Regions from separate parts of the Mesorhizobium sp. CA13 genome, predicted to be linked through region 1. Evidence: riboswitches for the same ligand, from Rfam matches in the RefSeq annotation. Region 1 holds a riboswitch; each other region holds the start of a gene.
The links. Region 1 has a riboswitch for cobalamin ahead of LB566_RS23595 (DUF1636 family protein). Riboswitches for the same ligand answer to the same signal wherever they lie in the genome.

Region 1 (3,267 bases):
GTCGACGATGAAGGTGTCGAAGTCGTCATGCTCGTGGTCGAAGGCGCCGTCATGATGGGACTTGCGGTTCTCGATGTCGTCCTCGACGGCGAGGCCCAGCCCGAGCAGCACGGACGGATCGACCTTGCCATGAGCCGTCGGCACAACCTTCACGGCGCGAGCGGAGTGTTCGCCAATGATGGCGTTGGCGCGAGCCGAACCTGCGGCATCCATCAGGTCGCTCTTCGACAGGATGATGAGGTCGGCGCAGGCGATCTGGTCCTCGAACACCTCCTCGACCGGGTCGTCATGATCGAGGCTCTCATCCTCGGCGCGCTGCGCCCGCAGGGCGTCCATGTCGTTGGCGACGCGCCCCTCCGCCAATGCCGGACCGTCGACCACGGCGATCACACCGTCGACCGTCACGCGGCTCTTCACCGTCGGCCACTGGAAGGCCTGGACCAGCGGCTTCGGCAAAGCCAGGCCTGAGGTTTCGATCAGGATGTGGTCGACCTTCGGCCTCAGCGACAGGATCTGGTCGAGCGCCGGGACAAAATCGTCGGCGACGGTGCAGCAGATGCAGCCATTGGCCAGTTCGACGATGTTTTCCTCCGGGCAGGTGTCGATGCCGCAGCCCTTGAGGATCTCGCCGTCGATGCCGATGTCGCCGAATTCGTTGACGATGATGGCGATACGCTTGCCGCCCGCGTTTTCCAGGAGGTGGCGGACCAGCGTGGTTTTGCCGGCACCCAGGAAGCCGGTGACGACGGTACAGGGGACGCGGGAGAGAGTGGCGGCGGAAACTGCGGCGGTCATGGTCAGTCCTTCAACAGGTCAAGGGGTGGAATGCGGGCCACGAGGCCGCGCTTGAGGGAATCGGGCCGGCCACGCCAGGGGATAAGGCCGTCGGTCGAAGTGGCGAAAAGTTTCGCGCCGGTGACGAGGTCGGCGCCACTGGCGATGTTCAGGTCGCCGAAGACATAACTCCAGCAGCCGTCGCGAAGGATCGCAGCACTGAGGCGGCGCTTGCAGTTGCCAAGGCATTCGACCGTGCGGACGCGGACATTGTCGGCCGTTGCGGCTTGGCGCGTGTCTTGAGCCAAAACTTCGCCGGCGCGGGGATGGGCATCGGAACCGGTCTCGTCGCGGCAGGAAGCGCAGACGATGACAGTGACGCCGGCCAAGGCGTCGCTATCGCCAGACAAAATGTCCGCTGTTTCAGCCGGGAAACTGCTGTCGCGTTCCAAATCGGGCTCCTTGCCCGGAAAACCCGCCGGGCGATCGGATTCTTATGTCTCAGACGGCAGGTCTCCTGGCTCGCGGGTCATCGCCTTCGTGCCGCCTTCCCGGGACCGTCCCAGTGGTTTTCGGCCTTGGCTCGTCGCTTACAGTTGCGGGGACAGCCGCGGATTTGAAATCGAGATTTCGCACCGCATTCCCTCTTGGCTCCTCCCTTTGCCGAGAGGAGACCGTCTGGAAGGGATTTAGGCTCTTGCAGGCGGCGGTGTCAACGCGCGTCTACGACACGGCAATGTCAGCGAGCGGCTGCCCAAGGTCGCCGGCGGGCGTAACCTCAATCCGTTCGAGGCCGAGCCAGCCCTGCATCTGCGTCAATTCCTGGAAGAGTTGCGCGGCGGTCTCAGGCGGCGCGCTCGGCTCGGCATAGGCCGCGTGGACGCGTAGCACGCCGGCCGGCCGGTCGGCCTTGAGGTCGACGCGCGCCACGATCCTGTCGCCGAGCAGGAAGGGCAGGACGTAATAGCCGTATTGCCGCTTTTCGGCAGGGGTGTAGATTTCTATGCGGTAGTGAAAATCGAACAGCCGCTCCGTGCGCGAGCGCTCGAAGACGACCGGATCGAACGGCGCCAGCAGGGCGCGGGCCTCGATCCTGCGGGGAATGCGGGCCTCCTTGTGGAGGTAAGCCGGTTTGTTCCAACCCTCGACACGCACCGGCACCAGCTCGCCTGTTTCAACCAGTTCCTCCAGCCGGCCCTTCATGTCGGCCGGCGACAGGCGGAAATAGTCGCGCAGGTCGCTTGCTGTCGCGACGCCATGGGCGCGGGCGGAGATCCGCAGCAATTCCCGATGCGCGTCCTCGGCTGATGGCACCGGCAGATCGAGGATTGCCTGCGGCAGCACGCGCTCGGGCAGATCATAGAAGCGTTCGAAGCCACGGCGGTGCGCGGTGGTGATGCGTCCTGCCCAGAACAGCCATTCGAAGGCATGCTTGGCGTGGCTCCAGCCCCACCAGCCGCCGGATCCTTTCTGGCCTTCGAGCGCGGACGCAGCTATCGGACCGCGCTCCGCGACCTCGCGGTAGATCTCTTCTATATAGGCGGCGTGCTCACGGCCCCATTTGGCCAGTCCCAGGTACATTTCATCGCCGCGCTCGGCGCGCTGCATGCGCCAACGCATCAACGGGTAGGTCTCGACCGGCAGGAACGAGGCCTCGTGGGCCCAGTACTCGAACACCGTGCGCTTGCGCGTGACGGCGGCGTTGTCGAGCAAGGTGAACGGGTAGGGGCCAAGGCGCGAATAGAGCGGCATATAATGAGCGCGCACCACAGCGCTGACGGAATCGATCTGCAGCAGGCCGGTACGCGAGAGCACACGGGCGAAGTGGCGTCGGTCGGGCGTGCCGGCGGGGCGGGGATCAGTGAACCCTTGGGCGGCGAGCGCGATGCGCCGGGCCATGGCGAGCGAGATCTTTTCCTTCATTCGGATGCGACTCTGAGGCTTGTTGAGCGTCGTTCGGACAGTTGATTCCAGCGATGCTAGCAGGGTTTTGGCGGCAACTCTGTCAGGAGAGAAAAGTGGAGTAAAAAGCGAAGGAAATCAAACAAGAGCGGATCGGACCAGTTTCTTCCCTTATGCCGTCCAGGCCGGTGTTTTGAACAAGGTTTGACTTGCTTCGCCGGAAGCCCTGCGCTAACCCTCGCCGCGTTGCAGCAAAGGCCCCTTAAAACGGTTCAGCGGTTAAACTGTCACGCTTCCGCAATAGGGTCTGGTGCTGTAATCAAAATGGATTGGCGCCAACGGAAAGCCGCAGCATGAACGCACTTCTCAGTTCGTACCTGCCCATCGTCCTGTTTATCGCAGTGGCGGCGGCTGTCGGCGTTGCGCTTATCGTGGCGCCGTTCCTGGTGGCCTATCGCAATCCCGACCCGGAAAAGCTTTCCGCCTACGAATGCGGGTTCAACTCGTTCGATGACGCCCGCATGAAGTTCGACATCCGCTTCTACCTTGTGTCGATCCTGTTCATCATCTTCGACCTGGAAGTGGCCTTCC
Region 2 (3,267 bases), on a different contig from region 1:
ATTTCACCGCATCGGCGGGACTGACGCGCGGTGCGCTCTACCATCATTTCGGCGACAAGAAGGGGCTCTTGCAGGCGGTCATCGCCGAGATCGACGCCGAGATGGCGGCACGGGTGAATGAGGTTGCAGCGAAAGCACCGACCCGCTGGCAAAGCTTCGTCGACGAATGCACGAGCTACATCGAAATGGCGCTGGAGCCGGAAATCCAGCGCATCATGTTCCGGGACGGTCCGGCCGTGCTGGGGGACCCCGCGCAATGGCCGAACGCCAATGCCTGCGTCGCGTCGATGACCGATCACCTGACGACGCTGCAGGGCGACGGGGTGGTCGTCTCGGGCGTCGACCCCGAGACCGCGGCACGGCTGATCAACGGGGCGAGCAGTCAGGCGGCGCAGCGGATCGCCAATTCGAACGACCCGGAAGCGACATCAAAGACCGTGGTGGCGGCATTCAAGCAACTGCTCGAAGGATTGTTGAGGAAGGGTGCCACAGCCGCCTGAAGGCGGATAGCCGAGGTGCTTCCAGGTTCAGATGCTCAGGACAAGGCGCAGGCCGCCGGCAGCGCTGAGCATGCCGTAGCGGCAATCAAATCAAGGGTTTGACAGATTTTTCGCATGTTGCCGCCTTGAGGCGGGCGATCGTTGACTTGAGCGGCACTTCGCCCTGTCCGCAAAACGTCTCGCTCATGATCAGCTCGGGCAGCGGCAACCGTCGACCCCAGCCATGTGTTTCGAGGTCCGGTTTCGGCGCGAACTCGGAGACGCGGCCGATACAGAGATAGGCCACCGGCGTCACATGCTCGGGAATCGACAGAAGGTCTTTCAACGCCCGCGCCTCGATAATGCTGACCCAGCCGACCCCGACGCCTTCGGCGCGCGCCGCCAGCCAGAAATTCTGCACCGCGCAGACCGTGCTGTAGAGATCCATCTCGGGATTGTGCCAGCGTCCCAGCGGCGAACCCTGTGAGCGTCGGCGGTCGCAGGTGATGCAGATATTGAGCGCGCTTTCGCAGATGCCTTCCAGCTTGAGCTTGCGGTAGAGCGCCCGCCGCTCTTCCTCGATGGCGGGCAATTCCTGCTCGCGCGCCGCCAGGAACAGGTCGCGCACCTGTTCCCGTCGTTCGGTGCCACGAATGACGATGAAATTCCATGGCTGCATGAAGCCGACCGATGGCGCGTGATGGGCGGCAAGCAGCAGCCGCGCCAGCACCTCGTCGTCGACGGCCTCTGATGTAAAATGGCTGCGGACATCGCGCCGCGTGAACATTGCGCGGTAGACCGCATCGCGCGCCATCTGGTCGAATCCGTCACCCACGGGGATGGTCATATCGTCCGGCATCGCTTGTCCCCTTGCGATTGCAATCAACTGCCGTCCGCCTGACCATGCGGATGACGATGCCTGCCAGGCCGGTCTTCTGGCTCGGGATCAACCCGCGTCCGGCGCCTTCCCGTCATCGACAGTGGCACTTACCGGCGCGGTCCCCCTTACAGCGTTGGGCACGCCACGGGATCAAACCGTGTTCCCGATTCTCCCGCTCGCGGCGGGCACCAGGCAGCGGCCGGGACTTTACGACGAAGCCTCCGCGCCGCCAATCCCAGCGGCGACGCGAATGGACGCAGGCGCGATTTTCCCCAGCCATCAGGCCGCAACGCATGGCTATCGCCGCGCCGGGGCACTAGATAGGGAGCATGGCCACTCGTCTCTACACCCATCCGATCTTCCTCGAGCACATCACGCCACCCGGCCATCCGGAGCGGCCGGACCGCTTGCGCGCCATCGAGCGCGTGCTCGACGACGAAGCTTTTGCCGCGCTCGACCGCACTGAGGCGCCGGAAGGCGACGAGGCCACCATTCTCTATGCGCATCCCGCCGACTTCGTCGAACGAGTGCGCGCCGCCATTCCCGAGACGGGCATCGCCCGCATCGATGCCGACACAACGGCCAGCCCGAAGAGCTGGCAGGCGGCGATCACCGCGATCGGCGCCGCCAACGCCGGTGTCGACGACGTCTTTGCCGGCCGGGCAGACAACGTTTTCGTCGCCGCCCGACCGCCCGGCCACCATGCCGAGAAAGCGACCGCGATGGGCTTCTGCCTGTTCAACACGGCGGCCATCGCCGCACGTTATGCACAGCGCAAACACGGTATCGAACGTGTCGCCATCGTCGACTGGGACGTGCATCACGGTAACGGCACGCAGGATATTTTCTGGGACGATCCGTCCGTGCTTTATTGCTCGACGCACCAGATGCCGCTCTACCCCGGCACCGGAGCAAAGAACGAAACCGGCGCCGGCAACATCGTCAACGCGCCGCTTGCGCCGCAAACCGGCAGCGAGGCGTTCCGCGATGCCTTCCTGTCGCGCGTGCTGCCCTCGCTCGACAATTTTGCACCCGACCTGATCATTATTTCGGCCGGCTTCGACGCGCATCATCGCGACCCGCTGGCCGAGATCAACCTGACCGAGGATGATTTCGACTGGGCGACCGGCCAGCTCATGCAGCGCGCGGCGCGCCACAGCGGCAACCGGCTCGTCAGCCTGCTCGAGGGCGGCTACGATCTGCAAGGATTGGCATTTTCGGTCGCCGCCCATGTCGGGCGACTGATGAAAGGATGAATGATGGCTGGTGAAACCAACGAAGACGTCAAGGCGATGAGCTTCGAACAGGCTCTCGACGCGCTGGAGAAGATCGTCGATGATCTGGAGCGTGGCGATGTGCCGCTCGACCAGTCGATCAGGATCTACGAGCGCGGCGAGGCGCTGAAGGTGCATTGCGACCGGCTGCTCAAGGCGGCCGAGGACAAGGTGGAGAAGATCAGGCTGTCCCGCGACGGCAAGCCGATCGGGACGGAGCCGCTGGACGCGGATTGAGGCACGCAGCCGTCTCTCTGGTTTTTGACACGATCATGATTGAGGATAGAACGCATCCCGATTGAAACGGCTCCAGGACAAGAGGAGATACGGAAGCGATGTGCAGAAACATCAAGACCCTGTTCAATTTTGATCCGCCGGCAACCGATGACGAGGTGCGCGATGCAGCCCTTCAGTTCGTCCGCAAGCTGAGCGGAACGACGCGGCCTTCGAAGCAGAACCAGCACGCATTCGACCATGCCGTCGAGGCCATCGCGGCGTCGGCGCGCGAGCTTCTCGATTCGCTTGAAACCAACCAGCATCCGCGCAACCGTGAAGAAGTGGCGGCCAAACTGCGGGCGAGGGCGGCGATCCGCTTTGCCTGATCTGGCCAAAGCAGCCATCGGCGGCTGACAAG
Region 3 (3,267 bases), on a different contig from region 1:
AACAGGCGCCTGGGCAGACGGCGCGGACTTCTGGACCGAAGCCGTGTGCGCGTTGTCGACCGAGGTGACGGCAGGCTGGTTGGCGCCATTGGAGCCATAGTTGTCGCTGCTGGCGAAAGCACTGCCCGAAACGGCCAGAACGGCGGCGGCAGCAAGAACGATCTTCTTCATTTCAAGTCTCCTGAATTCTCAAATTTCGCCCAGGACGGCGGAAAAGCCCGCCGTCAACTGGAGATCGGCTATTAGTTGTTGCCGAAGAGGTTGCGATCGGCGCCCTGGACAGGCGTCTGGGCAGCCGGTTCCGACTTCTTGGTCGAAGCGGTGTACGAGCTGTCGACGACGGTGGCCGCAGGGGCATTCGAACCATAGTGGTCGCTACCAGCGAAGGCGCTGCCGGAAACAGCCAGAAGGGCGGCGGCAGTGAGAATGATCTTTTTCATTTTTGATACTCCAGTATTTTTCCGTCCGTCTAGCGGCGTGTCTTGGGAGGAAATCGCGTCGTTCGGACAGCCCCGATGTGGGAAAGCCATACCGCCATTTCCAATCACGAAGTTTTTCCGCGTGGACCAAGTTTCCACCACTTGAAATTGTGCCAGGGCCTTCTACATTCGTTTTTTTCCGTTTAATATCAGATAGTTAGGTAAACTGATCGTGCGATCACCAACTGTGTCGAAGGCGCAGTGTTCACACCGTCCTGTACGCATCGTCAACAGAAACGAACCGTTCGGTTCGATTTTAGAGGGCGCTAATAGTCACTTTTCGAAACCGTTAACCTTTTTTGGCTCCGGCACGAGTTGAATTCCGAGGCGGCGAGCCGAGCCTTTCTGCCCCTCCAACGACGGCCGCACCGTTTCCAATGCGTGTCGCGCGGCATGGATGCGATGTCGTTTTCATGCCGACGACAAGTCGGCGATCATGGTTAGATCCTGCCATCTCGGGTGCCGCCACGTGACGACGAGGCGGAGAATTGGGAAGCCGGTCAGAATCCGGCGCTGCCCCCGCAACGGTGGTGGAGTTCAGGTCGCGACGGGAGACCACTGGGCAAAGGCCTGGGAAGGTGTCGCAACAGTCCGCAAGGACAGCTCCAGAGCCCGGAAACCAGCCTGAGATGTTGGACTCGACTGATCGCGGCGGGCGGTCAAGAGGCGGATGGTGCATGTCCGGCGCAAGCCGGCGCGCGGCTTGATCCTTCCTCTCTCCCCTCCGTTCAGTCCTTCAATGCGAGGACAGGACTTCAATGCGAGGACAGGACATGGATGCGCGCAACGACATGCTGAAACGGCTGCAAGGCCGCAGGGACGGCTTCTCACTCGAGCAGCCCTTCTATACCGACGCCGAATACTTCAAGCTCGATATGGAGCTGATCTGGTACCGCGACTGGCTGTTCATCGGTCATGATTGCGAACTGCCCAGGCCCGGCAGCTTCATCACCGTGCAGATCGGCGACTATCCTGTGGTGCTGGTGCGCGACCAGAAGGGCAACATCAACGCCTTCCACAATTCTTGCCGCCATCGCGGCAGCCGCGTCTGCAACACCGACAAGGGCACGGCGGCGAAGCTCGTCTGCCCCTACCATCAGTGGACCTACGAACTGGACGGCAGGCTGCTGTTCGCCAGGCAGATGGCCGAGGGTTTCGACAAGAGCCAGTTCGGCCTGAAGCCGGTCGCCTGCGAAAGCGTTGGCGGCTACATCTTCATTTGCCTCGCCGACGAGCCGGCGGATTTCGTGCCGATGCGGACGATGATCGAACCCTATTTGCTGCCGCACCGGCTGCGCGAAGCAAAGGTCGCCTTCGAGAGCACCATCGTCGAGAAGGGCAATTGGAAGCTGGTCTGGGAAAACAACCGCGAATGCTATCATTGCGCCGGCAACCATCCGGAGCTCTGCAAGACCTTTCCTGAGGCGCCGACCGTGACCGGCGTGCAAGGCGCCGACAGCGACCCGGAGATGCTGGCGCACTGGGCCAAATGCGAGGCCGCCGGCCTGCCGAGCAAGTTCCGCATCGACCCGGCCGGACAATACCGTGCCACCCGCGCGCCGCTGCTGCGCGATGCCGTCAGTTACACGATGACGGGAAAACGCGCGGTCAAGAAGAACCTGTCCGACAGCGTTGCCACCGACCGCATCGGCTCGTTGCTGCTCTATCACTATCCGACGACCTGGAATCACATCCTCGGCGACCACGCCGTCACCTTCCGGGTGCTGCCGATCAGTGCCACCGAGACCGCGGTAACGACCAAATGGCTGGTTCACAAGGACGCGGTCGAGGGTGTCGACTACGATCTCGCCGAGCTCACTCATGTCTGGACCGAGACCAACGACCAGGACCGCCGCATCGTCGAGGAAAACGCCTTCGGCATCCTGTCGCCGGCCTATGAACCCGGCCCCTATTCCGAACTGCACGAAGGCGGCGTCATCCAGTTCGTCGACTGGTACGCGCGTTTCATCGGTCCGCGCCTCGCCGAAGGCGGCCGGCCGGCCCTGCGCAGCGTTGCTTGAGAGGTGAGGGATGAATGCGATGACGGATCTCGGCCTCTATCGCCATCTCGATCAGATGGCGCCCTGGAACGACAGGCTCCAGGTGCTGGAAGTGATCGGCGTGAGCGACGAGGCGCCTGATGTAAAGACCTTCACCTTCCGCTCCGACAACCAGACCTGGTTCCGCTACAAGCCGGGCCAGTTCGTGACGCTGGAACTGCCTACAGCGGATGGGCCGCTGATGCGCACCTACACGCTGTCGTCTTCCCCCTCGCGGCCGTTCTCGATCGCGGTGACGGTGAAGGCGCAGGCCGGCAGCACCGGCACGCGCTGGATGTTCGACCATTTGAGGCCCGGTTCGCACGTCAAGGCCTATGGGCCGGCCGGAGACTTTTCGCTGCACAGCCACCCGGCAGCCAAATATCTGTTCATCTCGGCCGGCTCCGGCGTGACGCCGATGATGTCGATGCTGCGCTGGCTGAACGACTGCGCGCCATGGACCGATGTCGGCTTTGTCAATTGCGCGCGCCGGCCCGAAGAGATCATCTTCCGCAAGGAACTGGAATTGCTCGGCAGCCGCATGCCAGGCCTGTCGCTCGGCTTCATGATCGAGGAACGGTCGAGCCGGGAGGGTTGGTTCGGCCATATGGGCCGCATCGACGCCATCCGGCTGCCGCTCTTGGCGCCCGACTTCCGCGACCGGGAAATCTTCTGCTGCGGCCCCGACCCCTTCATGCGTGCCGTGCGCGGCATGCTCGAAGCCGCCGGCTTCGACATGGTGAAATACC

Region 2: another riboswitch for cobalamin. It lies ahead of bluB (5,6-dimethylbenzimidazole synthase); the one in region 1 lies ahead of LB566_RS23595 (DUF1636 family protein).
Region 3: another riboswitch for cobalamin. It lies ahead of LB566_RS28390 (aromatic ring-hydroxylating oxygenase subunit alpha); the one in region 1 lies ahead of LB566_RS23595 (DUF1636 family protein).

The regions. Positions count from the first base shown of each region.
Region 1 covers NZ_JAIUHS010000012.1:32,808-36,074, forward strand. The annotation lists gene cobW (cobalamin biosynthesis protein CobW) at 1-795, opposite strand, end outside; gene LB566_RS23595 (DUF1636 family protein) at 798-1,226, opposite strand; cobalamin riboswitch at 1,264-1,468, opposite strand; gene LB566_RS23600 (winged helix-turn-helix domain-containing protein) at 1,498-2,697, opposite strand; gene LB566_RS23605 (NADH-quinone oxidoreductase subunit A) at 3,030-3,267, shown strand, end outside.
Region 2 covers NZ_JAIUHS010000001.1:797,265-800,531, reverse strand. The annotation lists gene LB566_RS04075 (TetR/AcrR family transcriptional regulator) at 1-500, shown strand, start outside; gene bluB (5,6-dimethylbenzimidazole synthase) at 586-1,338, opposite strand; cobalamin riboswitch at 1,387-1,567, opposite strand; gene LB566_RS04065 (histone deacetylase family protein) at 1,689-2,615, shown strand; gene LB566_RS04060 (exodeoxyribonuclease VII small subunit) at 2,619-2,870, shown strand; gene LB566_RS04055 (DUF2277 domain-containing protein) at 2,969-3,235, shown strand.
Region 3 covers NZ_JAIUHS010000018.1:70,280-73,546, forward strand. The annotation lists gene LB566_RS28380 (DUF680 domain-containing protein) at 1-171, opposite strand, end outside; gene LB566_RS28385 (DUF680 domain-containing protein) at 243-440, opposite strand; cobalamin riboswitch at 920-1,122, shown strand; gene LB566_RS28390 (aromatic ring-hydroxylating oxygenase subunit alpha) at 1,253-2,500, shown strand; gene LB566_RS28395 (hybrid-cluster NAD(P)-dependent oxidoreductase) at 2,520-3,267, shown strand, end outside.